4 regions of the Devosia sp. Root105 genome follow, and region 1 is predicted to be linked to each of the others. Evidence: predicted binding sites of a transcription regulator. Region 1 holds the regulator's gene; each other region holds the start of a gene.
The links. Region 1 encodes PhoB, which activates phosphate uptake and scavenging genes when phosphate is short. Its sites were predicted from a motif close to TGTCATNNANCTGTCAT; they were not measured.

Region 1 (7,773 bases):
GCATAGTCATAAATCGCGTTGGGAACCGGACCCGTGGCGAGGATACCGCTGTTGAGCGGGGCGCCGTCGACAATCGCCACGCCTTCGCGCTTCACCCGCGGCAGCAGGGTGTCGATCACCTGCTGGTCGAGCAGGGTGTAGCGATTGGCGAGCAGGAAGATATCGAAGCGGGCATGGTTCATCAGCTCATCGATGATCTGCCACTCGTTGACCCCCGCCCCGATGGCCTGCACCGCCCCCGAGGCCCGCAGCTCTTCGAGCGCACGGATACCGCCGCCTTCGAGTGCCTGCTTCATGGTCTCGGCATGGCGCTCGCGCTGGCTGAAGGCGCCGATATCGTGGAGGAACAGGATGTCGATGCTCTCGAGCCCCAGCCGCTGCAGCGAGTTGTCGTAGCTCCGCATCACCCCGTCATAGGTGAAATCGAACTTCGGCCGGAACGGCAGGGCGCGTGGATCGCCGTGACGCTCCATCGAAAAGGCGCGGTCGGGGACCAGCAACCGGCCGACCTTGGTCGAAAGCACATAGCTATCCCGCGGCTTATCGCGCAGGAAATCGCCAATCCGACGCTCCGACAGGCCGGCGCCGTAGAACGGGGCGGTGTCGAAATAGCGGATACCGGCATCCCAGGCGGCCTCAAGCACTTCGCGGGCCCCGGCATCGGTCGGTGCCCGCCGGAGGTCGCCGAGCGGCGCGCCGCCGAAGCCGATGCGGCTGATCTCGAGGCCGGTCGCGCCGACCGGACGGGAGGGGATCAGCGGGCCGCCCATAGCAGCCCCCGGTGCAGGATGGTCTTGATCTCGGGCTTGTCTAGCTCGGCCGGCTTGTGGCCGAGCGCCGTGTAAAAGACGCGACCGCGGCCATAAGCGGACTTGTAGACTACCGGCATCTCGGCGCCCTTCTTCCAGAAGGCGTGCTCGCCCGAGAAAGTGGTGGTGGCGAGCACCTCAACGGTGGGGTCGACATGCATGTAGTACTGCTCCGAGGTGTGCTCGAAGCTCTTGATGCCCGCCATGATCGGGTCGTCCGTCACCTTGGGGTCGACCTGGTAGCTGATGATATCGCCCGGGTGGGTGGCGAAGGTGCAGCCGCCGAGAAAGCGGATCCGTGCATTGCCCTGGAAGCTGGTGGCGAGGCCGTGGTGGAAAGCAGCAAGGCCGGTCCCGGCTTCGACGGCGGCGCAGAAGCGGATGGAGTTCTCGCGGTCGAGCTCGCCGCCGGTGATCTGCGGCACGATCAGGTCGTAGGAGCCGACACTTTCGCCACCGAGCGCCGTGTAGTCGCCGGTGACATCGACCTCAAAACCCTCGCCCTCGAGGATTTCGCGCACGATATGCGCGCCTTTTTCGGGCTCGTGCAGCTCGAGCCCGCCCCATACGACCAATGCTGTCTTCATAGTCCGCTTCCCTCGCCGCTGACCGGCGGGAGACCTGAACAAAAGCAGCGGGTTAAGGCAAGCGGGAATTGGTATGGTAGGCGCCCGCTGCCCCGTCGAACGGTGCATTGTGCGGGGCGCGCTTCCTGTCGAGTATCCCCCTCAACAACAAGCGGGGGGCAAACATGCCGACAAGCGACTTTTCCTATCTGAGCGCCACCGAACTGGCGCGGCGGATTCGCCAGCGCGAAGTGTCGCCGGTCGAGCTCATGGAGGCGACCATCAGCCGGATCGAGGCGCGCAACCCGAGCCTCAATGCGCTGATCTATCTCGGCTTCGACGATGCGCGGCGCGAGGCGAAAACAGCCGAGGCGGCGGTGATGAGCGGTGCGACGTTGCCGCCGCTGCACGGGGTACCCGCAGCGATCAAGGACCTGTTCGATTTCAAGCCCGGCTGGCCGACGACCTTCGGCGGGGTGCGGGCGCTCAAGGACAATATCGCGCAGTTCCACTGCCCGTTCGCCGAGCGGATCGAAAAGGGCGGCGCAATCCTCGTGGGCAAGACCAATGCCCCGGTGATGGGGTTGCGCGGGGTGACCGACAACTACCTGTTCGGGGCGACCAATAACCCGTTCGATACCACACGCAACCCGGGCGGTTCATCGGGCGGCAGCGCGGCGATCGTCGCCGACGGCTTGGTGTCGATCGCCGAGGGCACCGATGCCGGCGGCTCGATCCGCATCCCGGCAGCCTGGTGCGGAGTCTATGGTTACAAGCCGGCTTTCGGGCGCGTGCCGGTGGTGATGCGACCCAACGCCTTTGCCGGCGACCTGCCCTATGTGTTCGAGGGGCCGATCACCCGCACGGTGGAAGATGCGGCGCTGGCGATGAGTGTGCTCGGCGGGTACGATCCGCGCGACCCGCTGAGCCTTAGCGAGACGGTCGACTATCTCGGTGCGCTGAAGCAATCGATCAAGGGTTTCCGGATCGGCTACAGCCCCAACCTCGATGTGTTCCCGGTCGATCCGCGGGTGGCGGAAACGGTACAGCGGGCCGTCGCGGCGTTCAGCGAAGCCGGCGCGCACGTCGAAGAGATCAAGCTCGGCATCCGCTATTCGCAGCGCGAACTGAGCGAGCTCTGGCTGCGGCTGATGATGCCATTGAACATGGGGACACTGGAGGCGGTAAAGGCGGGCGGGCTCGACCTTCTGGCGGACCACCGCGGCGACTTCCCGCCGGAGTACCTGCACTGGATCGAAAGCTACGGGCAGACGATGACGGCAGCCGACCTCCGACGCGACCAGGCCATGCGGTCGGAGATTTACGACGCGTTCCAGGCCGCGTTCGCCACCTATGACCTGGTGATCACCCCGACGGTTGCCGCGCTGCCGGTGAAGAACGAGGTTGGTGGCAATACGCACGGGCCGCGCGAGGTGAACGGCGAGGCGGTCGACCAGGGGATCGGCTGGTGCCTCACCTACCCGCTCAACTTCACCGGGCATCCGGCTGCGTCGATCCCGGCCGGACTGGTGGATGGGCTGCCGGTCGGCATGCAGATCATCGGCCGGCGTTATGCCGATGCCGATGTGCTGGCGGCCAGCGCGACGTTCGAGCGGCTGCGGCCGTGGGCGGACAGTTATCGGATCTGCGCGGAGCGGGTGATTTAGGGGGCTCCACATCAGAGCGTGGGGCACCCCCACCCTTGATGTGGCGCTCAGCTGACCGCCGCAAACCGCTCGTCAAACGCATAGCCGGCGCCGCGGACGGTGCGGATCGGGTCGGCGTCGCGGTGGCGGTTGATCGCCTTGCGCAGGCGCCCGACATGCACGTCGACGGTGCGCTCGTCGACATAGACGTCGTTGCCCCAGACCCCGTCGAGCAGTTGCTCGCGGGAGTAGACGCGGCCGGGGTGGCGCATCAGGTATTCGAGCAGGCGGTATTCGGTGGGACCGAGATGCACCTCGCGGCCGCCGCGCCGGACGCGGTGGCTGGTGCGATCGAGCTCGAGGTCGCCGGCCTTCAGCACCGCGGTGACGAGCTGCGGGCTCGAACGGCGGAGCAGCGCGTTGATGCGGGCCAGCAGCTCGGGGATCGAGAACGGCTTCACCACATAATCGTCGGCGCCGGTGGCAAGGCCACGGACGCGTTCTTCTTCCTCGCCGCGGGCGGTGATCATGATGATCGGGGTGCGCGCGGTTTCCTCGCGTGAGCGCCAGCGGCGGCAGAGTTCGATGCCGGAAAGGCCCGGCAACATCCAGTCGAGCAGGATGAGGTCCGGAACGCCGTCACGGATGCGCTCCACCGCCTCGTCGCCCGAGGCGGCAGTGGCGACCCGGAAGCCTTCGGCTTCGAGGTTGTAGCGCAGCAGGACGGCCAGATCGGCTTCGTCTTCGACGATCAGGATGGTGGCTGACATCGGATCACCCCTAGAGCGCTTTCAGGAAAGCTACGGACCTGAAAGCTCTGTAAATCAAAGGCTTAGACCTTCGCCGTCGCAATGAGACGGCGAAGGGACTTAGCGCGGCTGGCGCTGCTGTTCCTCGGCGCCGAGGTGGCGACCGGTTTCGAGGTAGTAGGCAGCTTCGGCGATGTTGGTCGCATGGTCGCCGACGCGCTCGAGGCTCTTGGTGCAGAACAGCAGGTGCGTGCACTGCGTGATGTTGCGCGGATCTTCCATCATATAGGTGAGGAGTTCGCGGAACAGCGAGTTGTACATCGCGTCGACTTCGTCATCGCGGCTGCAGACCTCGACGGCCGCAGCAGAGTCGCGGTTGAGGTAGGCATCGATGGCACTCTTCAGCTGCCGCGCCACCAGTTCCTTCATGTGCTTGACGCCATTGTAGAATTTTGGCGCGAGACCGAGGGACTCGATCTGCATGGCGCGCTTGGCCAACTGCTTGGCCATATCACCGGTGCGCTCGAGGTCATTGGCGACCTGGATCGAGGTCACCACCATGCGCAGGTCCGCCGCCATCGGCTGGCGGCGCGCAATGATCGACACCGCCGCGTCATTGATGCGCTGCTGCATCTCGTCGATCTTCTTGTCGAACAGGCGCACGTCCTGGGCCTGCTTGTGATCGAGCTTGAGCAAGGCGACGGCCGACTCGGTGATGGCCTGTTCGACCATGCCACCCATCTCGGAAATTGCCTTGTTGAGGTTGGTGAGTTCGTCCTCGTAAGAGGAAACGATGTGCTCGTTGAGCGATGCCATTCTCGAGTTCCTCTCGGGTCAGCCGATACGGCCGGTAATATAGTCCTGCGTCTGCTTGTTCTTGGGATTGGTGAAGATGTCCTCGGTCTTGCCTTCCTCGATGAGCTTACCGAGGTGGAAGAACGCGGTCTTCTGGCTGACGCGGGCGGCCTGCTGCATGGAGTGGGTGACGATGACGATGGTGAAGTTCTCACGCAGCTCGTCGATCAGTTCCTCGATGACGGCGGTGGCGATCGGATCGAGCGCCGAGCAGGGCTCGTCCATCAGCAGCACTTCGGGCTTGGTGGCGATGGCGCGAGCGATGCAGAGGCGCTGCTGCTGACCACCGGAAAGGCCGGTGCCCGGCTCCTGCAGGCGGTCCTTCACTTCGTTCCACAGGCCGGCGCGGCGCAGCGAGGAATGCACGATCTCATCGAGGTCGGCCTTGTTGCGGGCGATGCCGTGGATCTTGGGGCCGTAGGCGACGTTCTCGTAGATCGACTTGGGGAACGGATTGGGCTTCTGGAACACCATGCCGACGCGGGCACGCAGTTCCACCACGTCGATCGACGGGTCGTAGATATCGTCCTCGTCGAGGTTGATCTTGCCGGTGACGCGGCAGCCGTCGATGGTGTCGTTCATGCGGTTGAGCGAACGGAGAAATGTCGACTTGCCGCAGCCCGAAGGGCCGATCAGCGAGGTGACGTTGAACTGTTCGATCTTCAGGTTGACGTCGAACAGCGCCTGTTTGGCTCCATAGAACACCCCGACATTCTCGCCGGTCATCTTCGGCAGGGCGTTAGGACGCGAGACGGGAGCGGCAAGGGTCGCAGCAGATTCGAGGGACATGTCGGTCATCCAGGTCAGGGGTTACCAGCGGCGCTCGAAGCGGCGGCGGAGGAGAATGGCGGCGAGGTTCATCAGGGCGAGGAACAGCAGCAGCACGATGATGGCGCCCGAGGTGCGCTCGACAAAGGCGCGCTCGGCCTCGTTGGCCCACATGTAGATCTGCACGGGCAAAGCGGTCGCCGGATCGAGCGGCGTCGTCGGGCGGTCGGCGACGAAGGCCACCATGCCGATGAGCAGCAGCGGCGCGGTTTCACCCAGGGCACGGGCGAGGCCGATAATGGTGCCGGTAAGGATGCCCGGGGTGGCGAGCGGCAGCACGTGATCGAACACCATCTGCATCTTCGAGGCACCGATGCCCAGCGCAGCCGAACGGATCGAGGGCGGCACCGAGCGCAGCGCGGCGCGGGTGGCGATGATGATGGTGGGCAGGGTCATCAGCGTGAGGACCAGGCCGCCGACGATCGGCGCCGAACGCGGCATACCGAAGAAGTTGATGAACACCGCCAGCCCGAGCAGGCCGAAGACGATCGAGGGCACCGCCGCGAGGTTGTTGATGTTCACCTCGATGAAGTCGGTGAAGCGGTTCTTCTTGGCGAACTCCTCGAGATAGATCGAGGCGGCAACGCCGATGGGGAGCGCGCAGAGCAGCACGATTGCCATCATGTAGAGCGAGCCGACGAGCGCCACGCCGAGCCCGGCGGTCTCGGGGCGGCTGGAGGCGCCGAAAGTGAGCAGGCCCCAGTTGAACGGCGTCGAGATGGCGCCTTCCTGTTTCAACTGATCGAGCCAGGCGACCTGCTGGTCGGAGACCTTGCGCTTATCCTGGGGCACCGTGAGATCGATCTGGCCCTTGTTGGCGCTGTCGATATCGGCGGCGGCGAGCAGGGTAACGTTGCGGGTGGTGCCGATCACCGAGGGGTCGGCGACGACGATCTCGCGCAGCGTCGAACGCGAACCATCGGAGACGAACTTGGCGATGTCGCGCATTGCCGCCTTGTCGTCGGTCGAGACGCCGAGCGCCTTGGCCACGGCGTTGCGGGCGATGATCGGGTAGTTGGCGGAGACGAGGACGCGCGGGTTGGTGGCGCGCTCGTTGTCCTTGTCGATGATCGAGGCAGAGAACTCGACCGGCACGGTGATCGCGGTCTGGACGAAGGCGGTGTAACCCTTCGAAAAGATCGAAACCAGCAGGATGGCAAGGAAGCCGAGGCCGATGATGATGGCCACGATGCCATAGAGGCGGAAACGGAACTCGGCGGCGTGGCGGCGCCTCAGGCCGAAATCACGACGGGCCGAAGCCGCGGTGGCCACAGTGGCGTGGGGCAAGGCTGCGTCGGTCATTCATACTGCTCCCGATACTTGCGCACGATGTAGAGCGCGTAGACGTTCATGCCGAGCGTCAGCGTGAAGAGGGTGAGGCCGAGGGCGAAGGCAACCAGGGTCTGCGGCGAGTTGAACTCGAGGTCGCCGGTGAGCTGGTTGACGATCTTGACCGTGATGGTGGTCATCGCCTCGAACGGGTTGAAGTTAATGCGGGCGGCGACACCCGCGGCGAGCACCACGATCATGGTTTCGCCGATGGCGCGCGAGGCGGTGAGCAGCAGCGCGCCGACGATGCCGGGGAGCGCGGCCGGCAGGATCACCTTGCGGATGGTCTCCGACCGGGTGGCGCCAAGCGCCAGCGAGCCGTCACGCATGGCGCGGGGCACGGCGGTGATCACGTCATCGGAGAGCGAGGAGACCACCGGGATCAGCATCACACCCATGACGATGCCGGCGGTGAACACCGACTGCGCCTGGATGAAGGAGAAGCCACCGGCGAGCGCGGCCGAAAGATCGCGGAAGAACGGCCCGAGCGTCACCACGGCGAAGATGCCGTAGACGATGGTGGGGATGCCGGCGAGCAGTTCGAGCAGCGGCTTGACCGTCGAGCGCACCCGGTTCGAGGCGTATTCGCCCATATAGACGGCGGCCATCAGACCGACCGGCACGGCGAACAGCATCGAGACCAGGGCGATGTAGAGCGTACCCATGAGCAGCGGGATCAGGCCGAACTGGCCCTCGCTGCCGCTGGAGCCGGCTGCGGCGAAACGCGGATCCCAGACGGTGCCGAAGAAGAAGGTCAGCGGGTTGACGTCGGAGAAGAAGTGGATGGTCTCGCCCAGCATCGACAGGATAATGCCGACAGTGGTGAGGACGGCGACCGTCGAGGCAGCCAGCAGCGACCACAGCACCACCCGCTCGACCTGGTTGCGGGCCCTGAGGCGCAGCCGGATGCGGGAATAGGCAAAGGCAGCGCCGGCGAGCGCCAGCAGCAGTGTCAGTCCCTGGCCGATCAGCTTGTGGACGCCGGCATCGG
Region 2 (7,773 bases), on a different contig from region 1:
CGGTGTGCTGATCGGCCCCTATGGGCTGGCGCTGGTCTCCGACACCGACCTCATTCACCAGATTGCCGAATTCGGCATCGTCATGATGCTGTTCCTGATCGGCCTCGAGGTCGATGGCAGCGAACTCTGGCGCATGCGCAACAAGGTGTTCGGCCTCGGCCTGACCCAGATGGCGGCGACCACCGTCGTCGTCGCGATCCTGGCCCGGCTGATCGGCTTCGTCTGGGCCGATGCCGTGGTGGTGGGCCTGGCGCTGGCGATGAGTTCCACCGCCATCGCCATGCAGTCGGTCGACCAGCGCAACATCACCAAGACCGACACCGGCCGCGCCTCGCTGGCGATCCTCCTGGTGCAGGACGTGGCGGTAATCCCCATCCTCGCCATCATCCCGCTGCTCACCGCCATGGGCGGCTCGCCCATCGAGGCGATCGGCGAGAATGTGATCGAAGCAGTCGACAACCCGATCGACTGGTGGATCGCCCTGGTGGTGGTCGGCGCCTTTGCCGCGGCGCTGCTCGGCTCGCGCTTCGTCATCCGGCCGCTGATGAGCTGGCTGGCGCGCACCCGCGTGCCCGAGGCGTTTACCGCCTTCGCGCTGGCGCTGGTGATCGGCGCCGCGCTGGTCACCGAAAGCTTCGGGCTGTCGCCGGCGCTGGGCGCGTTCTTCGGCGGCGTGCTCTTGGCCGACAGCGAGTACCGGCACGAGCTCGAGAGCAACCTGCAGCCGTTCAAGGGCCTGCTGCTCGGGCTGTTCTTCATCACCGTGGGCATGTCGATCGCCTTCAGCGTGGTGATCGAGAACCCGCTGCTGGTGCTGGCGCTGGTGGTGGCGCTGATCAGCCTCAAGATGCTGGTGCTGTTCGTCCTCGCCACCTTCTTTAAGATGCACGTCGCCGAGCGGGTGCTGCTGGCGGTGCTGCTCAGCCAGGCTGGCGAGTTCGCCTTCGTCATCCTACAGTTCGCCCGTACCGCCGGGAACCTCTCGGGTCCGGAGGTCGAACTCTTGACCGTGGTGGTGGCGCTCTCGATGGCGACGACGCCGTTCCTGATCTTCCTCTACGACCGGCTCTGGGCGCCGCGCCTCAACCGCAATGGCGGCGACGAAACCGAGCTGCCGCCAGGTCCCGACGTGCCCAACCCGCATGACCGGGTGATCGTCCTCGGCTATGGCCGCTTCGGCCAGATCGTCACGCGGCTGCTGCGCGCCCAGGGCTTCGAAATGACGCTGATCGACGACGATCCGGCGCAGATCGAGCTAGTCAAGCGCTTCGGCGTCAAGGTGTTCTATGGCGATGGCGGGCGCCTCGAGATTCTGCGCGCCGCAGGCGCCGACAAGGCCAGGATGATCGTCATCGCCGTGGCCGGCGGTGAGCGCATCCTCGGCATCGCCGAGCTGATCCGCCGCAACTATCCCGACGTCATCGTCGCCGCCCGTGCCGTCGACCGCTCGCATGCCCACGACCTGATGGCGCTCGGCGTACAGGTGATCGAGCGCGAGACCTTCCGCGCCGCCATCAAGCTGGGCGAGGACGCGCTGCTGGCGCTCGGTCGCGACAAGGCGGAGGCCCACCGGGTGGCCGAGGCGTTCGAGCAGCACGACACCCGCATGCTGCACGAAAGCTACGCCGTGCGGCACGACCAGGCCGCCTATATCGGCTTTGTCCGCCGCTCCACCGAAATGCTCGATGCGGTGATGAAGGCGGATCGAGAACAACAGCCGGAACCGGGGCATTCTGCTGAAGGCGATATTGACAACAAGGCGCCGCGGGCCTCCGAGTAGCGCCTGTCTGTCTTCCCACCGGTCGCCCCCTTTCCCCATGCCCGATCTCTATTTCTGGACCGTCGCAGTCCTCGCGGTCTTCATTGTCGCCCTGAGCAAATCCGGGCTGGTAGGGAGTCTCGGGCTGGTCGGGGTGCCACTCCTCAGCCTGGTGATGCCGGCGCGCGACGCCGCGGGGATGATGCTGCTCCTGCTGCTGGTCATGGACGCCATTGCCGTCTGGACCTACCGCAAGGATGCCGACTGGCGCATCCTCAAGATCATGCTGCCCGGCGCCTTCGTGGGGACCGTTGTCGGCTGGGTGCTGTGGAGCTTTGTCTCCGACGCCGTGGTGCTGCTGTTCGTCGGTATCCTGACGCTGCTGTTCATCCTCGATGCGCTGCTGCCGCTGCGCAAGAAGCTCGAGGGGCTGCCGCCGTCAAAACCCTGGGGCATGTTCTGGGGCGGCGCGGCCGGCTTCACCAGCTTCATCAGCCACACCGGTGGGCCGCCCTTCCAGATCTATGTGCTGCCGCAGAAGCTGACGCCGGTGATCTTTTCAGGCACCACTGCCTTCTTCTTCGCCATCGTCAACACCGCCAAGCTCGTGCCGTACTTCTTCCTCGGCCAGCTCAACGTCGCCAATCTGGAACGGGCCGCGATACTCGCCCCACTCGCCATTGCCGGGGTGATCATCGGCGTCTGGCTGGTGCGGCGAATTTCAGTGAAGCGGTTTTACCAGCTTACGTATTGGTTGGTGTTCCTGCTGTCGCTGAAGCTGATCTATGATGGCGCCGTCGGGGTGTTCTTCACCAGCGCCGCTGCCTAACGCATCCCACCATTTCGGTGAGATGCTCTCAGTCTTTGACTTGGTCGCGTTTTCGAATCGGAAGGGCCTGTGATCCCCGCCTTCGCGAGACGGGCTTTTCCTGACCTCCAGGGTGCAACAAGAGCAAGAACATGAGCATCGACTATCGCCTCGACCATATCGCGCTGCTGGTTCGCGACCTCGACGAGACGGCGAAATTCCTCACCGAGGTGCTGCAGATCCGCGAAGTGCCCGACCCGATGGGCGGCACCCATATCCGCTGGTTCGAGTTCGGCAACAGCCAGCGCTTCCATATCCAGGCGGGCGACATCAGCCGCACCCATGTGGAAAAGCGCACGCACTTCGCGCTCTCCGCTCCAGATTTCGAGGCAGTGCTCAAGCATCTGCGGGCGCTGGGCACGCCGTTCTCCGACATGCAGGGCAACCCGGGCGCAGTGAACACCCGCCCCGACGGCATGCGCGCTGTGTTCGTAGAGGACCCCAACGGCTACTGGTTCGAGATCAACGATTTCAGGTGAGCGTCCACCCCGGAGCGCCGGTGGTTGTGGACCCCCACCCTTGATCCCTCCCCGCAAGGGGGAGGGAGACCCTCACACTGATATCGGGGCTGTCGTCTCCCTCCCCCTTGCGGGGAGGGATCAAGGGTGGGGGTCCACAGCCACCGGCGGCAGCGTAGCGCAGCGCAGCTGGGTGGGGTGGCCCCGCGCTCCAAACGCCGCCCATGAAAAAAGGCCGCGGCGCTTGCCGTGGCCCTCACAACTGCATGGGATTCTGTTTGTTTCCTCAGGCCTCGCTGAGCATTCGCGTCAGCTCGTCCTTGATCTCCAGTTTCTTCCGCTTCAGTGCCGCGACGTACAAGTCATCGTGGCTGGGGTGGCTCATTTCATCCTCGATCTTCCGGTCCAATTCCCGGTGACGCCGCTCGAGCGATTCGACGTGGCCTTCAGTCGTCATGACAACTCCTCTCCAGCTTTTCGACGCAGTGATCGTCACAAAAATTTCACGCGCTGTCGATGTGCAAGACTGCAACACATCGCCGCTGGTGCAAAATCAGGTGCAAATCTCCGACCGATCGGCTAACCCTTTTCGCACGGGCATTTCGCCTCGCTGAGGGACCTCGTCAACCGCTGCGATGCTGCCGCTCACCAAGGAACAAGAAGCCGCGCTGGGTCTGGAACTGGCTGCAAAACGCCAGGAACATGCCGACCTCGACGCCGCCATTCACACCCTCTCATCGTCCGGCTACTCCGACCAGATGCTGATTCAGCGCATGAAGAAGCGCAAGCTCACCCTGAAGGATCGGATCGTGCAGCTCGAGAACATCCTGCTGCCCGACATCATCGCCTGACGGCAGGGCGCCTCCGGAAGCCAAGCAGCCGCTTCCCGTCCGAGCGCCGGCATCAAAGACCTGCCTGCGTCGGCGCGCCGCGCTCCACATTCATCACGCAGCGTGCTACACAGCTGACCGACCGCTGGTCGGTCCATGATATTGACGCGTGCGACTGTCCTTGGGAGGGCGGAATGCCGTTTCCTCGAATTGTGAAGAGCGCCCCGGCGCGGCGCGACGAAATTCTTGATGCGGCGCAGCGATTGTTCGCCCGCAATGGCTATGACTCGACCTCGGTCAGTCAGATCATCGCCGACGTCGGCGTCTCGAAGGGGGCATTTTACCACCATTTCGAATCGAAAGAGGACCTGGTCGAGGCCCTCGCCTGCCGCTATGCGCGCCAGACCGCAGCGCTGACCGAAGCCGAACTCTCCGACCCAACGCTCGATGCGTTCTCCAAGCTCGCCGGTTTCCTCGGCACCATGCGCCGCCATAAGACCGAGACCGCGGCGGAACTGCGCGCCACGTTCGAACCGATGTTCCGGGCCGAGAACCTGCAGCTGTTCGAGCGCACCCAGCGCGCTGTCACCGAAGTGGTGCGGCCGATCCTGACGCGCATCATTGTCGAAGGCGTTGCCGAGCAGACCTTCGATACGCCGGATCCGGAAAGCGCCGCCGAGACCATCATGCACCTGATGACCTCGAACCGGGAGTTGATCGTCGAGCTCTACCAGACCCGCGACCGGCTGCATTTCGAGCGGCTGTCGCAGCGCCTGCTCGACAAGATGGAATATCTGGGCACCGTCATCGACCGCATCCTCGGGCTGCCGGAGGGCTCGATCGAACTGGCCGATCGCACCGCGCTCGATGCGCTGGCCTGCGCACTGGACCGGCCGCCGACCGCTGCCTGACCACAAAGGACAAGGGCTAGCCGCTTGCGCTCGGCGGGGCTCTTCCCTAAGGGTGAAAACCACGGAGCGTAGTCAGCAAAAGTTGCAGACTTTTGCGATTCGACTGCGCGACAAACGTCGCGAGCGTAGTCAGCAAAAGTTGCAGACTTTTGCGGTTCGACTGCGCGACAAACGTCGCGAGCGTAGTCAGCAAAAGTTGCAGACTTTTGCGGTTCGACTGCGCGACAAACTAGGCATGAGCCGCGCCTTCCGGGGGACCTAAGTGCCGACCTCGCCACCCGTCGCCATCATCATGGGCAGCCAGTCCGACTGGCCGAACCTGCGTCATGCCGCCGAGACGCTCGACGCGCTGAAGATCGACTACGAAGCGCGCATCATCTCGGCGCATCGCACGCCCGACCGGATGTATGAATTCGCCAGGGGCGCCAAAGCCGAGGGCTTTCAGGTGATCATCGCCTCGGCCGGCGGCGCCGCGCATCTGCCCGGCATGGTGGCCGCGCTGACCCCCCTGCCCGTGCTCGGCGTGCCGGCGCAGACCGCGGCGCTCGGCGGTGAAGATAGCCTGCTCTCGATCGTCCAGATGCCGCCCGGCATTCCGGTGGGGACCCTCGCCATCGGCCGCGCCGGCGCCATCAACGCCGCGCTGCTGGCCGCCGCTATCCTCGCGCTCTCCGACCCTGAAATCGCTTCGGCGCTCGACGATTTCCGCGCCGACCAGACCGCTTCCATCCCCGAGTTTCCATCCGACGATGTCTGACGCCACGCCGCTGCCGCAGGGCAGCACCATCGGTATCCTCGGCGGCGGCCAGCTCGGCCGCATGCTGGCGCTCGCCGCCGCCCGGCTGGGGATGAAGACCCATATCTATTGCCCGGATCCAGAAAGCCCGGCTTTCGACGTGACGCCGCTGAAAACCGTCGCCGCCTATGACGATGAAGCCGCGCTCGCCGCGTTTGCCGCCGGCGTCGACGTGGTCACCTACGAGTTCGAGAACGTCCCGGCGAAAACCGCTGCCTTCCTCGCCAATTTGAAGCCGCTGCGCCCTGGCGCCACTGCGCTGGCCGTGTCGCAGGACCGGCTGGCCGAAAAGGCCTTCCTCACCATCAACCGCATCCCGGTGGCGCCGTTCGCGGCGATCGCCGACCTCGACCGGCTCGAGGCCGAGCTCGAAGAGATCGGCACCCCTGCTGTGCTGAAGACCACCCGGCTCGGCTATGACGGCAAGGGCCAGCGCATCGTCCACAATATGGAAGACGCCGCCCTCGCCTGGGAGTTGCTGTCGCCCAGGCCGCTGGTGCTTGAAGGCTTCATCGCCTTCGAAAAGGAAATCTCGGTAGTGGTGGCGCGCAACGCGCTCGGCGAAGTCGCGGCGTTCGACCCCGCCGAAAATGTCCATCGCGACCATATCCTCAAGACCAGCACGGTGCCCGCCGACATCAGTTCAAAGACTGCGAAGAAGGCGGTCGAGATCGCGCAACAAATCGCCATCGCGCTCGACTATGTCGGCGTGCTCGGGGTCGAGTTCTTCGTGCTGCCGGGCGGTAAGCTCCTCGTCAACGAGATCGCGCCGCGGGTGCACAATTCCGGGCACTGGACCGAGGCCGTGGCCATCACCGACCAATTCGAGCAGCATATCCGCGCCGTGGTCAACTGGCCGCTGGGCGACCCGGGCCGCATGGCCGACGTGGTGATGGAGAACCTGATCGGTGACGAAATCACCGCGATTCCCGAACGGCTTGGCCCCAACATCCAGCCGCATGCCTATGGCAAAGCCGAGTCGCGCCGCGGTCGGAAAATGGGTCACATCAACCGGGTTGCGTTGAAAAAGCGCGCAAAATGAGCGATTTCGGACGCTTGCCGGTGTGGACAAGCCGTTTCGATTGGCCTATATAGCCGCCCACGAATGACCGGTTCAGCCGGTCGGCGCTCCTTTGGGGCGTGTACGTCAAACAGTTCTGACTGATTACGAAGGGCGGTTGCGCTTGCAAGTAGTTGTTCGCGATAACAATGTTGACCAGGCGCTGCGCGCACTGAAGAAGAAGCTCCAGCGCGAAGGCGTCTTCCGCGAGATGAAGCTTCGCAACTACTACGAGAAGCCGTCCGAGAAGAAGGCTCGCCAGAAGGCCGAGGCCGTGCGCCGCGCCCGCAAACTGGCTCGCAAGCGCGCCCAGCGTGAAGGCGGCCTGCCCGCCCCCGCCGCGGCAGCGCGTCCGGCACGCCCGTAAGAGGCGTTCAGATTTGGTTCAGGAACGCCGCCTCACAAGGGCGGCGTTTTTGTTACGTACCGCCAGAACTTGCTCATATTTGTGCAGTTGTGCGCAACCGGATGAGGCCTTGTGCCGTTGGCGGCAACGGATAGACTCCCGATCCACTCTGGGTCGAACTAGAGCGAGATCAGGAAAGGTTGCAGACCTTTCCGGTTCGATCTCGCGACTACTAGGACTTGGAGCAGGAGTGCGCTTCAACGAAACGCAATCCTGCTCTGATAAAACGCGTCAAACATTGAGGACTCCAACATGAAGAAGTTCATCGCCGCGGCTGCAGCTGCCGTCATGCTCATGACCGCCGGCGCCGCCCAGGCCGCCACCCAGGTCAAGGTCGGCGTACTCAGCTGCACCGTCGATCCCGGTATCGGTTTCATCATCGGCTCGTCCAAGGATATGACCTGCCGCTTCAAGCGCGACGGCTACAAGACCGAGCGCTACCAGGGCAACATCAAGAAGCTCGGCATCGACATCGGCGTCACCGGCCGCACCGAGATCGTCTGGCTGGTGTTCTCGGCCTCCAATACCAAGTACGGCAGGGGCTCGCTGGCCGGCACCTATGTCGGCGGTTCGGCTGAAGCCACGCTCGGCGTCGGCCTCGGCGGCAACTGGCTGATCGGCGGCTCGCGCAAGGGCTTCGCCCTGCAGCCGTGGTCGATCCAGGGCCAGACCGGCCTCAACTACT
Region 3 (7,773 bases), on a different contig from region 1:
CCTCGATTTCGAGGATCATCCGTTCGAGATCCAGCATTTCGAGGAGCCGTGCGCGCTGTGCGGCGCCACCGGGGTCTATCTCGACGAGGTGATCCTCGATGACCGGGGCGGGCACATGTTCGTCTGCTCCGACACCGACAATTGCGAGGACCGCCGCGAGCACGGCCACCGCGGCAAGCTTGCCGGCCACGCCCTGGAGGCAGCAGAATGACGCTATTGGCCCCAAGCTGTCCCACATCCACCGGGTCATCCCCGCGAAAGCGGGGATCCCTGTTTGCGGCGCGCACCGAAACGGAGGTTCCCGCTTTCGCGGGAATGATCCGGTGGGTGGGGCAGTCGTTTAGCCTAGGAGCCAAATCGTGACCGAACCTCTCCTCCGTGTTCGCGACCTCAGCAAGTTCTACGGCAGCCGGATGGGCTGCGCCGATGTGTCGTTCGAGCTGTGGCCGGGCGAAGTGCTGGCCATTGTCGGGGAATCCGGCTCGGGCAAGACGACGCTGCTCAACTGTCTCTCGACCCGGCTGGAGCCGACCTCCGGCCTTGCCGAGTACCGGATGCGTGACGAGGTGTGGCGCAATCTCTACGACCTCAGCGAGGCCGAGCGGCGCTTCCTGATGCGCACCGACTGGGGTTTCGTGCACCAGAACCCGGCGGATGGGCTGCGGATGACCGTGTCGGCTGGCGCCAATGTCGGCGAGCGGATGATGGCGGTTGGGGACCGGCACTATGGCCGGATCCGCTCGACGGCCATCGAATGGCTCGGTCGCGTCGAGATCGCCGAGGACCGGGTCGATGACGAACCGCGCGCCTTTTCCGGCGGCATGCGGCAGCGGCTGCAGATCGCCCGCAACCTCGTTACCCATCCGCGTCTGGTCTTCATGGACGAGCCGACCGGCGGGCTCGACGTCTCGGTGCAGGCGCGCCTGCTCGACCTGATCCGCGGCCTCGTCGCCGATCTGGGGCTCTCGGCCATCATCGTCACGCATGACCTGGCGGTGGCGCGGCTGTTGTCGCACCGCATGATGGTGATGAAGGACGGTCACGTGATCGAGCAGGGCCTCACCGACCGGGTGCTGGACGACCCGCGCGAGCCGTATACGCAGCTGCTCGTCAGCTCGATTTTGCAGGTGTGACCGTGACGCCGGAGCGCGCGGCCACCCCCACCCTCATTCCCTCCCCACAAGGGGGAGGGAGGCGCAGGGGCCGCTTCATCGGGGGCGTTGATAGTGCAGTCGTCTCCCTCCCCCTTGTGGGGAGGGATCAAGGGTGGGGGTGGCCCCACGCACCGGAGTCTAACAAATGACCGCCCTGCTTTCAGTCTCAGACGTCGCAAAGTCCTTCACCATGCACCTGCGCGACGGCATCGTGCTGCCGGTGGTTTCGGGTGTCGGGTTTGATGTCAATGCCGGCGAGTGCGTGGTGCTTGGCGGTCCCTCGGGGGCTGGCAAATCGAGCCTGCTCAAGATGGTCTATGGCAATTATGGCGTCGATGCCGGGTCGATCTCGCTGCTGCATCACGGCCAGCCTGTCGATCTCGCGACGGCCAGCCCACGCACCGTGCTTGATCTCCGCCGCGACACCATCGGCTATGTCAGCCAGTTCCTCCGCACCGTGCCGCGGGTGACCACGGTCGATGTGGTGGCGGAACCACTGGTGAGCCGTGGCGTCTCCCGGGATGAGGCCACGGCGAGGGCGCGTGAGCTGCTGGCGCGGCTCAACCTGCCCGAGCGGCTGTGGTCGTTGCCGCCGGCGACCTTCTCGGGTGGCGAACAGCAGCGGGTGAACATCGCCCGTGGCTTCATCACCCCGCATCCCGTGCTGCTGCTGGACGAGCCGACGGCCTCGCTCGATGCCACCAACCGCGCCGTGGTGGTGGAGATGATTGCCGAAAAGAAGCGAGCCGGTGTGGCGCTGCTCGGCATTTTCCATGACGAAGAGGTCCGTGCTCAGGTTGCCGACCGCATCGTCGACGTCACCCTGTTCGCCGCAAGGAAAGCCGCATGAAGCTCTCGGAGGCGCCTGTCATCGATCCGACCGCCCGGGTCAAGGATTCCGTCCTCGGCAAGTACACCGAGGTCGGCGCACACTGCCACGTCAACCGCTCGAGCCTGGGGGACTACTCCTACTGCGTCGAGGGCACGCAGATCGCCTATGCCGAGATCGGCAAGTTCGCCAACATCGCGGCCAATGTGCGCATCTATGCCAGCAAGCACCCGATGCAGCGCGCCTCGCTGCATCACTTCACCTACCGCTCGAGCTGGTACTTTGAGGGCGAAGCCGATGACGCGGCGTTCTTCGAGTGGCGGGCCGAGAACGGCATCGAGATCGGCCATGACACCTGGATCGGCCACGGCGCGGTGATCATGCCGGGCGTCAAGGTCGGGCATGGGGCAATCATTGGCTCGAACGCGGTGGTGACCAAGGACGTCGCCAACTTCGCCATTGCCGTCGGCGTGCCGGCCAAGCCGATCCGCCAGCGCTTCCCCGGCCCGATCGCCGATCGCCTTCTGGCACTGGGCTGGTGGGACTGGAGCCACGACAAGCTGCATCAGGCGCTGCCGGATTTCCGTGCGCTGGAGATCGAAGCCTTCCTCGAAAAGTACGAGTAAACTGCTCGTACCCCACACACCGGTCATTGCCGCGAAAGCGGGAATCTCTGTTCTGGTGCGCGACAGGACGCTCCACAAACCGAGGTTCCCGCTTTCGCGGCAATGACCCGGTGATGGAAAGGCGTGATCAGAGAGGGGGTTAGCCCCCTGCGACAGGCGCTTTTCCACTGTCATCAAGACGTCACCCAACCTTCACGCACGCTTCGTGTAGCCGCCTTACGAGTTGGCCCCGTCGATTGGACGGGGTTTGTGCGCATGCTGAAGATTTCCAAGGTTACACGTCGCTTCGGCGCCAAGGTGGCGGTCGACAACGTCAACCTCGAAATCCCCGCCGGTCAGATGGTCGGCGTCATCGGTCGTTCCGGCGCCGGCAAATCCACCCTGCTCAGGATGATCAACCGGCTAATCGATGTCAGCGAAGGCAGCGTCGAGTTCGGCGGCCTCGAAGTTTCGTCGCTGCGCGGGCAGTCGTTGCGTGACTGGCAGCGCGACTGCGCCATGATTTTCCAGCAGTTCAACCTGGTGCCGCGCCTCGACGTCATCACCAACGTGATGCTCGGCCGGCTCAACCGCCGCAACACCATCATGAGCCTCCTCCAGATCTTCTCCGAGGAAGAGCAACTGCTGGCGCTCAGGGCGCTGGAGCGGCTCGATATCGCCCAGACCGCCAGCCAGTGGGCGCAGACGTTGTCGGGTGGCCAGCAGCAGCGCGTCGCCATTGCCCGCGCCCTGATGCAGGAGCCCAAGGTGATCCTCGCCGACGAGCCGATCGCCTCGCTCGATCCGCGCAATGCCAAGATCGTCATGGATTCGCTGCAGGCGATCAATGAGGAGCAGGGGATCACGGTGATCACCAACCTCCACACCCTCGATACCGCCCGCGCCTATTGCGAGCGGATCATCGGCATGTCGGCCGGCCGGGTGGTGTTCGATGGCACGCCCGAGCAACTGACCACCGAGGTGGCGCGTGAGCTCTATGGCGCCGACGGCCTCGAAGAAGCGTTCTCGGAGGAAATGACCTCGACCAGCCTCGAGGCCATCGTCCCCAAGAGGAAAAAGAAGAAGCACGCCGAGCTGCCGGCGGGCGCCCTCGAGGCCCCGCTCGCTTCGGCCGGCCTGCCCAACTGAGATTTCAGAGTTTCCGCTCCTGCCGGTCAGCCGCCTGCTTGCGCGGCGCGACAGGTGGCGGAAAGCCAATCGCGTCACCAAAGGAGACTTCCATGTCCGCGATCCGTAACGTCCTGATGGCGACTCTCGCCCTCACCATGACCAGCACTGCGTTCGCGCAGGATGTCTCGGTCCTCCGCATCGGTCTCGATGGTTCCGAGAACGAAGCCGACCAGATCCGCAAGACCGAATGCGTCGCCGAGGGCCTGAAGGTCGCGACCGGCGTGCCGGAAGTGCAGATCTTCCCGTCGCCCGACTATAACGGCGTGATCCAGGGCCTGCTCGGCGGCACCATCGACATCGCCTCGATGGGCGCTTCGTCCTATGCCGCCATCGTGCTGCAGGACCCGGCCGCGGTCGATCCGATCCTGACCACTGCCGGCGCCGACGGCTCGACCGGCTACTATTCGCTGCTGGTTGCCCGCAAGGACAAGGGCTACACCAAGCTCGCCGACCTCAAGGGCAAGAAGCTCGGCTTCGCCGACCCGGATTCGACCTCGGGCTACCTCGTGCCGAACGTCTCGCTGCCGGCCGATATCGGCGCTCCGGTGGCCGAGTTCTTCGGCGAGACCGGCTTCGGCGGCGGCCATGAAAACCTGGTTCTCGGCGTGCTCGACGGCACCTGGGATGCGGGCACCACCTTCGGTTCGGGCGTCGGCGAATGGGCCGAGGGCTACACCACGGGTAACCTCCACACCATGGTCGAGAAGGGCATCCTCGACACCGATGATATCGTCGAGCTGTGGCGCTCGCCGCAGATCCCGAACGGCCCGCTGATGGTCTCCAACAAGCTGCCGGAAGAGCTGAAGGCCAAGATCCAGGCGTTCTTCCTCGAGCTGCCGACCAAGGATCTCGCCTGCTTCCAGGGCTTCACCGGTGGCGAAAACACCGCCTATGTCGAAGTCGAGCCGGCCTTCTACGACACCATCGTAGCTGCCCGTAAGTCCGTGATCGGCGACTGATCCCAACACCCAATGAATGGAAACGGCGGTACCCCAGAGGTGCCGCCGTTTCGACATCAGGAGCACGGCATGGCGCATATCGCGCACGATCCAGCCGGCGGCATCAGCGACGCGACCCGGACTGTTTACGGTCACTATCGCCAGCAGATCCGCACCCGGCGCGTCTATTCCATCATCGCGCTGGTGGTGTTCGCCATCGTGCTGGCCTTGTCGCTCAATTTCGCCAATGCGGCGAACTCGGGCAAGTTCTTCGAGCGGCTGCCCTACCTGTTCGATTTTCTCCGCAGCTTCGTACCGAACGACCCGCTGGAGATTTTCCGGGCGATGTTCGACCAGCCGTCGCCCTATGCCGACGGCTCGATGAAGTACGATTTCACCTCGCAGCGGATGTATTTCACCGACACGCTGTACGTGCCGCATTTCATCTACGAACTGATGGTCACGGTGAACATCGCGATCGTTTCGACCATTATCGGCGGTGGCCTCGCTTTCTGCCTCTGCTTTTTTGCTGCCACCAACCTGGTCGGCGCCGGCGCCGTCCGCTTCGTGGTGCGCCGCATCATGGAAATCCTCCGCGCCTTCCCCGAGATCGTCATTGCTGGCCTCCTCACCGCGATCCTCTCGATCGGCCCGATCGCCGCGATCTTCGCGGTGTCGCTCCATACCATCGGGGCGCTCGGCAAACTGTTCTTCGAAGTGGTCGAGAATGCCGACATGAAGCCCGACGAGGGGCTGAGGGCAGTCGGCGCCACCTGGCTCGAGCGGGTGCGTTTCGGCATGCTGCCGCAGGTGCTGCCGAATTTCGTCTCCTACACATTGCTGCGCACCGAGATCAACGTGCGCGCCTCGACCATTATTGGCGCGGTGGGCGGCGGCGGCATCGGCGAGGCGTTCCGTCTGTCGATCGGCAACAACCATGCCGCCAAGACCTACGCCATCATCATCCTGCTGCTGGTCACCATCATCGCCGTCGACCAGTTCTCGGGCTGGCTGCGGCGCCGGCTGGTCGGCAACCAGGCCTTCGAATTCGGACGGGGAGCAGCGTGATGTCGAACGGGCTCACAATGGACGCGGGCGACCGCGCCCGGCTGAAAGCCGAGCATGCCGCCGTGCTGCACAAGCCGTGGTGGCGGCGCTGGGCGTTGCTGATCGGGCTCGTCGTCACGGTGCTTTATCTCGGCTTCTGCTACGCCTTCTTCAATGTCGGTCCGGCCTTTGAGAACGGCAAATGGGACCGCGCGGCGCTCTACCTGCAGGACTGGTATTCGTGGCGGGCGCAGCCGCGGCTGAAGGTTGCCGACGGCAAGGTCACCGCCACCTGGTCGAGCCGCGGGCAGTATCCTAGGGATGCCCGAATAGAATGGCTGACGCCGCACGAGGATGGCTCGATGACGGTGATCTTCGGCGGCGCGGGCGACCGGCTGGAGGTGACGCCGAACCTGGTGGTCGCCTATGTCGGAGGTACGCCGCATGAGATCGCCATCGGCGCCGACAGCGTCACCGCGCCGGCCGATGCGCCGCGCGCGGTGCAGCAGGACGGCAGCAAGGTGATCGTCGACTACGGCTTTGCCGGGCAGGCGGAGGTGCGCACCAACCAGGTCTATGTGCAGCGCCGCTTCCTCGGCTGGGCCAATTTCTGGTTCGATACGCACTCGGCCTATTGGGGGCGTAACCCGCTCGAGGTGATCCAGCTGATGTTCAGCACCGAGCGGATCGATCCGGCGCGCTCGAACTTCGATACGGCGGTGAAGGATTTCCTCGGCAATGGCGTCTGGCAGCACGGCGACATTCTGTCGAAGCTCCTGCAGACACTGGTGATGGCGTTTGTCGGTACGCTCCTCGCAACGCTGTTCGCTTTTCCGCTGGCCTTCATCGCGGCGCGCAACATCACGCGGTCGCGGCCGGTGAACTGGGTGATGAAGCGGGGTTTCGACTTCCTGCGCTCGATCGACATGCTGATCTGGGCGCTGTTCTTCACCCGCGGCTTCGGCCCCGGGCCGATCCCGGGGATCGCAGCGATCTTCTTCACCGACGCCGGGGCGCTGGGCAAGGTCTATGCCGAGGCGCTGGAGAATGTCGACGATCGGCAGCGCGAGGGCGTCAAGTCGGTGGGGGCATCGCCGACCGTGGTCAACCGCTTCGGCGTGGTGCCGCAGGTGCTGCCGGTGTTCATCTCGCAGTCGCTGTATTTCTGGGAGAGCAACACCCGCTCGGCCACGGTGATCGGCGCCGTGGGTGCGGGCGGTATCGGGCTGAAACTGCTCGAGGCGATGGGCACCAATTCCGACTGGGACAAAGTGGCTTATATGGTGCTGCTGATCCTGATGGTGGTGTTTGTGTTCGACAACCTGTCGAACGCATTGCGCTCGCGGCTGATCGGGCAGCGGGGGCACTAGGTCGGCTTGCTGCGTGGGGCCCACCCCCACCCAGCTTCGCTACGGCTTCGCCTAGCTGCGCTACCCTCCCCACAAGGGGGAGGGAGACGATAGAGCCGAAGCTTTCAGTCGGGTCTCCCTCCCCTTGATGGGGAGGGTAGCGCAGCTGGCCGCGTCAGCGGCCTAGCGTAGCTGGGTGGGGTGGGGCCTCACCCTCTGGACAAACAAAAAGGCCGCCGTGGTTTCCCACGGCGGCCTTCGTCATTTTATTCAGCGGCAGCGCTTAGTTGACGCGCTTGCCGTCCTTGTCGAACAGGTGGACGACGCTCAGGTCCGGCGCCACCTTGATCTTGGAACCCGGCTGCGCGGTGATGCGCTCGCGGAAGATGCCGTTGATCGACTGGGTGCCGAGGCGGCCGATGACCTGGGTCTCGGAACCGGTCGGCTCCAGCACCACGACTTCGATCTCGATACCGTTCGGATCGATGTGCAGGTGCTCAGGACGGATGCCGTAGACGGCGGCGCTGGCCGGAACATTGACGGCCGGCAGCAGGATGCCGTCGGTGGTCTTGAAGCCGCCATCGGCAGCCGCGCCGTTGATGAAGTTCATCGAGGGCGAGCCGATAAAGCCGGCAACGAAGGTGTTGAGCGGACGATCGT
Region 4 (7,773 bases), on a different contig from region 1:
CCAGCGCAGCGATCCGGTCGGCCCCCTTCAGCGATTGCAGCGCCACCAGGTCGGTAAACACCCCGAGCGCCCATTGCACGTGATGCCCATAGGCCTCGGCCACCAGGTAGGCCATGGCGTAGTCGGCGCCGAGCGGGAATTTAGCGCGCAACCGCTCGTAGGCGCTGGTGTCCACATACACCAGCCGATTGTCGGGACAGTAGAACACCGTCAGGTCCTTGCCCGCCATGCCGCAGCCGAAGGCGCTCGAGCTCTCGACCACGCTCATCGTCACCCGCGGAAAACGGATCGCCGTCTGCCAGAAGAAGCGCCGCCACATCAGCTCCGCCTCGCTGCCGACGATCGGCGGATAGGCGGCGATCTGCTCGAGGCTGGCCGAGCTCGCCGGCACGCCGGTGATCGAGGTCGGCGGTGGTGGCGGCGAAACCTTGCCGCTGATCAGCGTGATCGGATTGATCCCCGCCAGCATGACGATCACCACGCCCAGCGCCAGGACGCCGGACCAGCCGAACCGCTTCACATGCGGCAGTGCACCCGCGGGGATCAGCCCCATCTTTGCTGTTCCTAGATCGAACCCTTGAACGTATCGCACTGGGTCACGTCGCCAGTCTGCATGCCTTTCTTCAGCCACGCCATGCGCTGCGCCGAGGTGCCGTGCGTGAAATTGCGCTCGGCTACCTGCCCGCGGGTCAACGTGTCGTCGCCGATGGCATTGGCGGCGGTGATCGCCTCCTCGGTATCGCCCTGTTCCAGCAGGTTCTCGCGGTTGACGTAGTTCGCCCACACCCCGGCATAGCAGTCGGCCTGCAGCTCGACCCGCACGGAGTAAGCGTTCTGTTCCCCCTGGCTCATCGAGGCGCGGGCCCGATTGAACTCCGGCAGCACCCCGGTCTGATCCTGCACGGCATGGCCGATCTCGTGCGCAATCACATAGGCCTGGGCGAAATCGCCCGGCGCGCCGAACTGGCGGCGCAGCTGATCGTAGAAGCTGAGATCGATATAGACCTTCTTGTCGTTCGGGCAATAAAACGGCCCCGAAGCCGATTGCGCCGTGCCGCAGGCCGATTGCGTGGCGCCCGAGAACAGCACCACCTTGGGCGGCTGGTAGGTCAGGTTGTTCTGCTGGAACACCTCACCCCAAAGGGTCTCGGTGTCCTTGACCACCACGCCGACGAAGTTGGCGAGTTCGTCCTCGCCGGCATTGCTCGGAGGCGGCGCCCATTGCTGGCTCTGCGACGTCGTCGTACCGCCACCACCCCCCGTGAGAATGTCGATCGGGTTTTGCCCTGTGGCGAACCAGATGATGCCCAGGACGATAATGATGCCGACCAGCCCAAGGCCGCCGCCGCCGGCGCGTCCCATCGGGATCGGAATACGGCCGCCGCCCATGCCGCCCATGTTGCCGCCACCCTGGCCGCGCCGGTCCTCGATGTTCGAACTGCGCTCACGCCCTTGCCACTTCATCCGGAATCTCCATGGGACCAGCCCAGTAACAATACTGCCATTCGTCTTGCGACAGCAAATTTGACCAAACGGTCCAGAAAGGCCACTGTCACAATTGCCGTCGTCATTGCAACGTCACGTCGCGGCGGCATCTGAGCCCAGATCGCCATGCGGGATAACCGGCCAGGAGAGCCGACGTTCCGTCTGGTCGCGCTTTCTTCAAATGTTGTGGGAGACGTCAATGAACTACAATTACTCAATTTCCCGCCGCGCCTTCCTCGCCGGCTCGGCGACGCTTGGCGCCGCCGTGGTGCTGCACCCCTTCGCGGTGCAGGCTGCCGCCGGCCAGGCCCACCTCCGCCTGATGGAAACCACTGACCTGCATGTCGCGGTTTTCCCTTATGATTATTACGCCGATGCGCCCAACGACACGCTCGGCCTCGCCCGCACCGCGGCGATCATCGACGCCATCCGCGCCGAAGCCGGCAACTCGGTCCTCATCGACAATGGCGACGTCATCCAGGGCAACCCGATGGGCGATTACATCGCCTATGAAAAGGGCCTGACCAACGAGCCGCACCCGATCATCGCCGCCATGAACACCCTCGGCTACGAGGTCGGCACGCTCGGCAACCACGAGTTCAATTACGGCCTCGAGTTCCTCGACGCCGCCATCGCCGCCGCCAACTTCCCGATCGTTTCGGCCAACCTCGCCAAGGGCGAACTCGGCGCCGATCCCCTGGCCGACACCACCTATGTCGCGCCCTACAAGATTATCGAGAAGGAACTGGTTGACGGCGCCGGCGCCAAGCAGACCATCAAGCTGGGCTTCATCGGCTTCCTGCCGCCGCAGATCATGACCTGGGACAACACCCATCTCGCCGGCAAGGTCGATACCCGCGATATCGTCGAGACGGCCAAGGCCTATATTCCCAAAATGCGTGAGGAAGGGGCCGACCTCGTCATCGCGCTGGCCCATACCGGCATCGCTGCCGACACCGGCCAGCCCAAGGCCGAGAACGCCGCGCTGCAACTGGCGGCCGTCGAAGGCCTCGACGTCATCGTCACCGGCCACCAGCATTTGGTGTTCCCCAACTCCAAGGATTTCGAGGGCCTCGAAGGCGCCGACCTCACTGCCGGCACCCTCGCCGGCAAGCCCGCCGTCATGGCCGGCTTCTGGGGTTCGCATATGGGCCTGATCGACCTGCTGCTCGAAAAGGCCGATGACGGCAAGTGGAGCGTTGTCTCCCACACCGCCGAAGCCCGCCCGATCTTCGAGCGCGTCGAGGGCAAGGTGAAGCCGCTGGTCGAAAGCGTCGCCGGTATCCTCGCCGCCGCGCAGGACGATCACGACGAGACCCTCGCCTATATTCGCCGCCCGGTCGGCGAGACGGCCGCGCCGCTCCACTCCTACTTCGCGCTGGTCGCCGACGATCCGAGCGTCCAGATCGTCAACATCGCCCAGAAGTGGTACCTCACGCAGATGCTGAAGGGCACCGAGTACGAGGCCCTGCCGATCCTTTCTGCCGCCGCGCCGTTCAAGGCCGGTGGCCGTGGCGGTCCGGACTATTACACCGATGTGCCGGTGGGGCCGGTGGCGATCAAGAACGTCGCCGATCTCTACCTCTATCCCAACACCATCCAGGCCGTGGTGATCACCGGCCAGGACGTGCAGAACTGGCTCGATCGCTCGGCCGGCATCTTCAACCAGGTGGCATCAGGCGGCGCCGACCAGCCGCTGATCAACCTCGATTTCCCGGCCTACAACTTCGATGTCATCGACGGCGTCAGCTACAAGATCGATGTCACCAAGCCATCGAAATACGGCCCCAAGGGTGAGGATATCGGCAACACCGAGAGCCGCATCATCGACCTGATGTTCGACGGCAAGCCGATCGATCCGGCCCAGAAGTTCGTCGTCGCCACCAACAACTATCGCGCCGGTGGCGGCGGCACCTTCCCGGGCATCGGCCCCGACAAGATCGTCTTCAAGGGCCCCGATACCAACCGCGATATCATCGTGCGCTACATCATCGAGCAGAAGACCATCGAGCCCAAGGCCGACAGCAACTGGTCGCTCGCCCCGATTGGCGGCACCGTGCTGTTCGAGACCGGCCCCAAGGCCGCCGAGCATCTCGCCGACGTCACCGCGGTGAAGATCGAGGCCACTGGCAAGACCAGCGAAAACGGCTTCGGCGAATACCGCATCACCCTCTGATCCATTGAGGGCGGCAGGCACCCCTGCCGCCCTTGACTTGCCTGCCTTAGGGGCATTGGCTCTCCCGCGTTTGTCTATTAAGCGAGCAGGGATTCGATGGGAGCCACCCCACAAATGGAAGTCCTCCTCAAGGAGGCAGATATCACGCTGAACGGTCCTAACCCGTGGGACCCTCAGATCCACTCCGAAGAGTTCTGGAAACGACTATACGGCCAGGGAACCCTTGGCCTCGGCGAAGCCTATATGGACGGTATCTGGGACGTCGCCGACATGGCGGAGTTCTTCAACCGGGTTCTGCGCTCGCGCGTTCCCGATGGCGTGCGCGTCACCACCAACCTCGTCTGGCAGATCGTCCAGGCGCGCTTCATGAACATGCAGAACATCACGCGCTCACAGCGCGTCGCTGCCATGCACTACAACGAGACCGAGGCCTACAAGGCCTCGCTCGATAAGCGCATGACCGGCTCCTGCGGCTATTGGCCGGAGGGCGTCACCAATCTCGATGACGCACAGGAAGCCAAGCTCGACATGGTCTGTCGCAAGATCGGCGTGCAGCCTGGGCAGACCGTGTGGGATATCGGCTGCGGCTGGGGCGCCTTCATGGGCTTTGCGGCAGAGAAATACGGCGCCAATTGCGTCGGCGTCACCGTCTCACCCGACCAGGCCGCCTATGGCCGCGAGCGCTACAAGCACTTGCCGGTCGAGTTCCGGGTGCAGGATTACCGCCAGTTCGAGGGCAAGACCGACCATGCCGTCTCGATGGGCATGTTCGAGCATGTCGGGCACAAGAACTACCGCACCTATTTCGAGAAGGCGCGCAGCGTCATCAAAGACGACGGGCTGTTCATGATGCACACCATCGGCAGCCAGTGGTCGACCGAGACCATCGAAGCCTGGCTGGAAAAGTACATCTTCCCCGGCGGCGTCATCCCTTCGATCGCGCAGATCGGCAAGGCCATCGACGGGCTGTTCAGCGTCATCGACGTGCACAATATCGGCCCGCATTACGACAAGACGCTGGTCGCCTGGTACGAGAACTTCGAGCGCAACTGGAAGAAAGATCGTAACCCCGAGGAGGAGCGGTTCTACCGGCTGTGGAAGTACTACCTGCTCTGCTGCGCCGGCGGCTTCCGCGCCAAGGTGCTGCAGGTCTGGCAGTTCGTGCTCGCTACAAGGGGCGTGCCCGACGGCTACGTGACGCAGCGTTGAGCGGATGAACCCGAGGTTCATTACCGCCCTGCTGCTGGCTTTCCTCATCGGCGGGGCGGTGTACCTCTGGTTGAAGCCGGCGGATCCCCCGCCGGTGGTCGCCACGCCCCCGGCCCCGGCCGAGCCCGCGCCAAGGCCGGAACCCACAACACCTTCCAGGGCTTCCGAGCAGTTCCTGATTCTGGCTGCGAGCTGGCAGCCCGCCTTCTGCGAAGGCGCTGCCGGCAAGCCGGAATGTCGCCAGCAGAGCCGTACCCGGTTCGATGCCAACCATTTCTCGCTGCACGGGCTCTGGCCGACCGGGGAGTATTGCGAGGTATCGAGCCAGCTCGAACAGCTCGATCGCGACGGCCGCTGGTCGGCCCTGCCCCCGGTCGAGCTTCCAACCGCGCTGCAGAAAACCCTCGACGAAGCGATGCCCGGCACGCGCTCGCAACTCGAGCGGCACGAGTGGATCAAGCACGGCACCTGCTTCGGCGGCGATGAGGGGAGCTATTACAGCGTCGCCACGCAGTTGCTCGCTGCGCTCAACGCCTCGAAGGTGCGCGACCTCTTCGCCGACAATATCGGCAAGACCCTGACCCGCGACCAGATCCGCGAAGCCTTCGACGATGCTTTCGGCCGCGATGCCGGCAAGCGCGTCCGCATCGCCTGCGACGACGACGGCAAGCGCCGCATCGTCAGCGAGATCACCATCGGCCTCTGGGGCGCGCCGGGCGAGAGCCCCAATCTTGGCAAGCTGATCCGCGCCGCCCGCCCCACCGATGGCGGCTGCATCGGTGGCATCGTCGACGCCGTGGGCCTGCAATAGGAGCGTGATCAGGAAAAGTTGCAGACTTTTCCGGTTCGATCACGCGACCAAGCGAGAACTACTCTTTGTTTACCGGCCCAGTTCAGCGCCTCTCAACGGCTGATGGATAGGCTCCAGGCGAACATAGCGGAGCCTCGCATGCCGTCCCCCGATTTTGCCCTCGCCATTTCCGGGCTCCGGAAGAGCTTCGACCGGCCGGTGGTCGTCGATCTCGAGTTAACGGTGAAGGCCGGCGAATTCTACGCCCTGCTCGGACCGAACGGCGCCGGCAAGACCACCATTCTCCGCATGGTTGCAGGCCTCTTGAAGCCTGATGCCGGAGCGATCTCGGTCTACGGCATCGACACGGCGACGGACCCGATTGCCGCCAAATCCATCGTTGCCTGGGTCTCCGATGAGCCCATGGTCTATGACCGGCTGACCCCGCTGGAATATCTCGAGTTCGTCGCCGGCCTCTGGCGCATCGAGGCGCGCGAGGCCGAGCGCCAGTCCAACGAACTGATCGACTGGCTCGGCCTCAGGCCGCATGCCAACGAACGTTGCGGCGGCTTCTCCAAGGGCATGCTGCAGAAGGTCGCGCTGGCCGGTGCGCTGGTGCACAACCCGCGCCTCATCATCCTCGACGAGCCGTTGACCGGCCTCGACGCCGGCTCCGCCCGGCAGGTCAAGGATGTGCTGAAGCAGAAGGTGGCGTCCGGTGTTACCGTCATCATGACCACCCACATCCTCGAGGTGGCCGAGCGCATGGCCGAACGGATCGGCGTCATCAACCACGGCCGCCTCGTCGCCGAAGGCACGCTCGCCGAACTCCGCGCCCGCATCGGCCGCGAAACCACGCTCGAGGAAATCTTCCTCGACCTGGTGGCCCAGAAAGAAGCCGACCTCGCGGCGGTGGCCTGATGACCACGCCCGCGACGCTCCCCTGGTTCGCCGCCCACGAGTTCCGCCTCGCCTGGCGCGACTGGCTTGCCATGACCACCGGCGGCCGCAAGGTCCGCAGCGTCGTGCTGGTCCTGGTGCTCGGGCTGTTCTACCTGGGTCTGCATCTGCTCGCCAACGTGCTGCTGGCGCCGTGGGTCAGCCAGGGCATCGTTGCCGACAAGGCGACGCTGGTGATGGTCACCGGCACTGGTTTCCTGTTCTGGACGGTGATGCTGAGCCAGGCGCTGGAATCGGTTACCCGCGCCTATTACGCGCGCTCCGACCTCGACCTGATCCTCAGCTCCCCGGCGTCTTCGGCCAGCGTCTTCGCCGTCCGCACAGCGGCCACTGCCTTTGCCACGGTGCTGCTGGCCTGCCTTCTGGCGAGCCCGATCATCAACGTGATGATCGCCTATGAAGGGCCGAAATGGCTCGCCGCCTATGGCGTCCTCGCCGGCTTCGGCGCCCTTGCCGCGGCGATCTCGGTGCTGGTGACGGTCGGGCTGTTCCGCAGCATCGGCCCGGCCCGCACGCGGCTGATCGCCCAGATCATTGCCGGCATCGTCGGCGCCGGCTTCGTCATCGGCATCCAGGCCGTCGCCATCCTCAGCTTCGGCAACATGAACCGCTTCTCGGTGCTGCAATCGCCGGAGTTTGTCGCCGGGACGCCCGACCTCGGCAACCCGCTCTGGCTGCCGGCCCGCGCCGCCATGGGCGATCTCGGCGCCATGCTCATCGTCCTCGGCCTCGGCCTCGGCGCCCTGGCGCTGGTGATCCGTCTCACCTCCGGCGGCTTCGCGCAGCACGCGATTGCTGCAGCCGGCGTTTCCGCCACCCGGGTGCAGCAGACCGCCTCCACCCGGCCCTTCCGCAGGGCCTCACAGCGCCACGCGCTGCGGGTCAAGGAATGGCGGCTGCTGCTGCGTGACCCCTGGCTGCTCAGCCAGACGCTGATGCAGATCCTCTACCTGTTTCCGCCGGCGCTGTTCCTGTGGGTCTCCTACGGCCAGAGCGCCGGCACCTATGTCGTGGTGATCCCGGTGATCGTCATGGCGGCCGGCCAGCTCGCCGGCGGCCTTTCCTGGCTGGCCATCTCCGGCGAAGACGCGCACGATCTCGTCGTCACCGCGCCGATCCACCCCCGCGCCGTGCTGATCGCCAAGATCGAGGC

Region 2: a site for PhoB is predicted at 3,576-3,592, ahead of ASC68_RS28420 (YdcH family protein). Genes of this name have one in related genera too.
Region 3: a site for PhoB is predicted at 2,778-2,794, ahead of phnC (phosphonate ABC transporter ATP-binding protein). Genes of this name have one in related genera too.
Region 4: a site for PhoB is predicted at 1,566-1,582, ahead of ASC68_RS14335 (bifunctional 2',3'-cyclic-nucleotide 2'-phosphodiesterase/3'-nucleotidase). Genes of this name have one in related genera too.

Annotation. Positions count from the first base shown of each region.
Region 1 is NZ_LMCR01000021.1:222,945-230,717, forward strand. Features, by position in the region: gene ASC68_RS27850 (aldo/keto reductase) at 1-770, opposite strand, end outside; gene ASC68_RS27855 (ThuA domain-containing protein) at 755-1,396, opposite strand; gene ASC68_RS27860 (amidase) at 1,561-3,042, shown strand; gene phoB (phosphate regulon transcriptional regulator PhoB) at 3,090-3,791, opposite strand; gene phoU (phosphate signaling complex protein PhoU) at 3,891-4,586, opposite strand; gene pstB (phosphate ABC transporter ATP-binding protein PstB) at 4,605-5,414, opposite strand; gene pstA (phosphate ABC transporter permease PstA) at 5,436-6,755, opposite strand; gene pstC (phosphate ABC transporter permease subunit PstC) at 6,752-7,773, opposite strand, start outside.
Region 2 is NZ_LMCR01000017.1:283,546-291,318, reverse strand. Features, by position in the region: gene ASC68_RS19875 (monovalent cation:proton antiporter-2 (CPA2) family protein) at 1-1,780, shown strand, start outside; gene ASC68_RS19870 (sulfite exporter TauE/SafE family protein) at 1,818-2,588, shown strand; gene ASC68_RS19865 (VOC family protein) at 2,720-3,106, shown strand; gene ASC68_RS28420 (YdcH family protein) at 3,372-3,542, opposite strand; gene ASC68_RS19860 (DUF465 domain-containing protein) at 3,721-3,936, shown strand; gene ASC68_RS19855 (TetR/AcrR family transcriptional regulator) at 4,110-4,826, shown strand; gene purE (5-(carboxyamino)imidazole ribonucleotide mutase) at 5,119-5,583, shown strand; gene ASC68_RS19845 (5-(carboxyamino)imidazole ribonucleotide synthase) at 5,576-6,664, shown strand; gene rpsU (30S ribosomal protein S21) at 6,807-7,049, shown strand; gene ASC68_RS19835 (DUF992 domain-containing protein) at 7,341-7,773, shown strand, end outside.
Region 3 is NZ_LMCR01000020.1:196,622-204,394, reverse strand. Features, by position in the region: gene ASC68_RS26515 (alpha-D-ribose 1-methylphosphonate 5-phosphate C-P-lyase PhnJ) at 1-211, shown strand, start outside; gene phnK (phosphonate C-P lyase system protein PhnK) at 357-1,133, shown strand; gene phnL (phosphonate C-P lyase system protein PhnL) at 1,300-2,004, shown strand; gene ASC68_RS26500 (acetyltransferase) at 2,001-2,609, shown strand; gene phnC (phosphonate ABC transporter ATP-binding protein) at 2,865-3,737, shown strand; gene phnD (phosphonate ABC transporter substrate-binding protein) at 3,830-4,738, shown strand; gene phnE (phosphonate ABC transporter, permease protein PhnE) at 4,808-5,785, shown strand; gene phnE (phosphonate ABC transporter, permease protein PhnE) at 5,785-7,134, shown strand; gene ugpC (sn-glycerol-3-phosphate ABC transporter ATP-binding protein UgpC) at 7,397-7,773, opposite strand, start outside.
Region 4 is NZ_LMCR01000015.1:206,910-214,682, forward strand. Features, by position in the region: gene ASC68_RS14325 (neutral zinc metallopeptidase) at 1-553, opposite strand, end outside; gene ASC68_RS14330 (neutral zinc metallopeptidase) at 565-1,464, opposite strand; gene ASC68_RS14335 (bifunctional 2',3'-cyclic-nucleotide 2'-phosphodiesterase/3'-nucleotidase) at 1,685-3,661, shown strand; gene cfa (cyclopropane fatty acyl phospholipid synthase) at 3,776-4,870, shown strand; gene ASC68_RS14345 (hypothetical protein) at 4,875-5,681, shown strand; gene ASC68_RS14350 (ABC transporter ATP-binding protein) at 5,820-6,581, shown strand; gene ASC68_RS14355 (hypothetical protein) at 6,581-7,773, shown strand, end outside.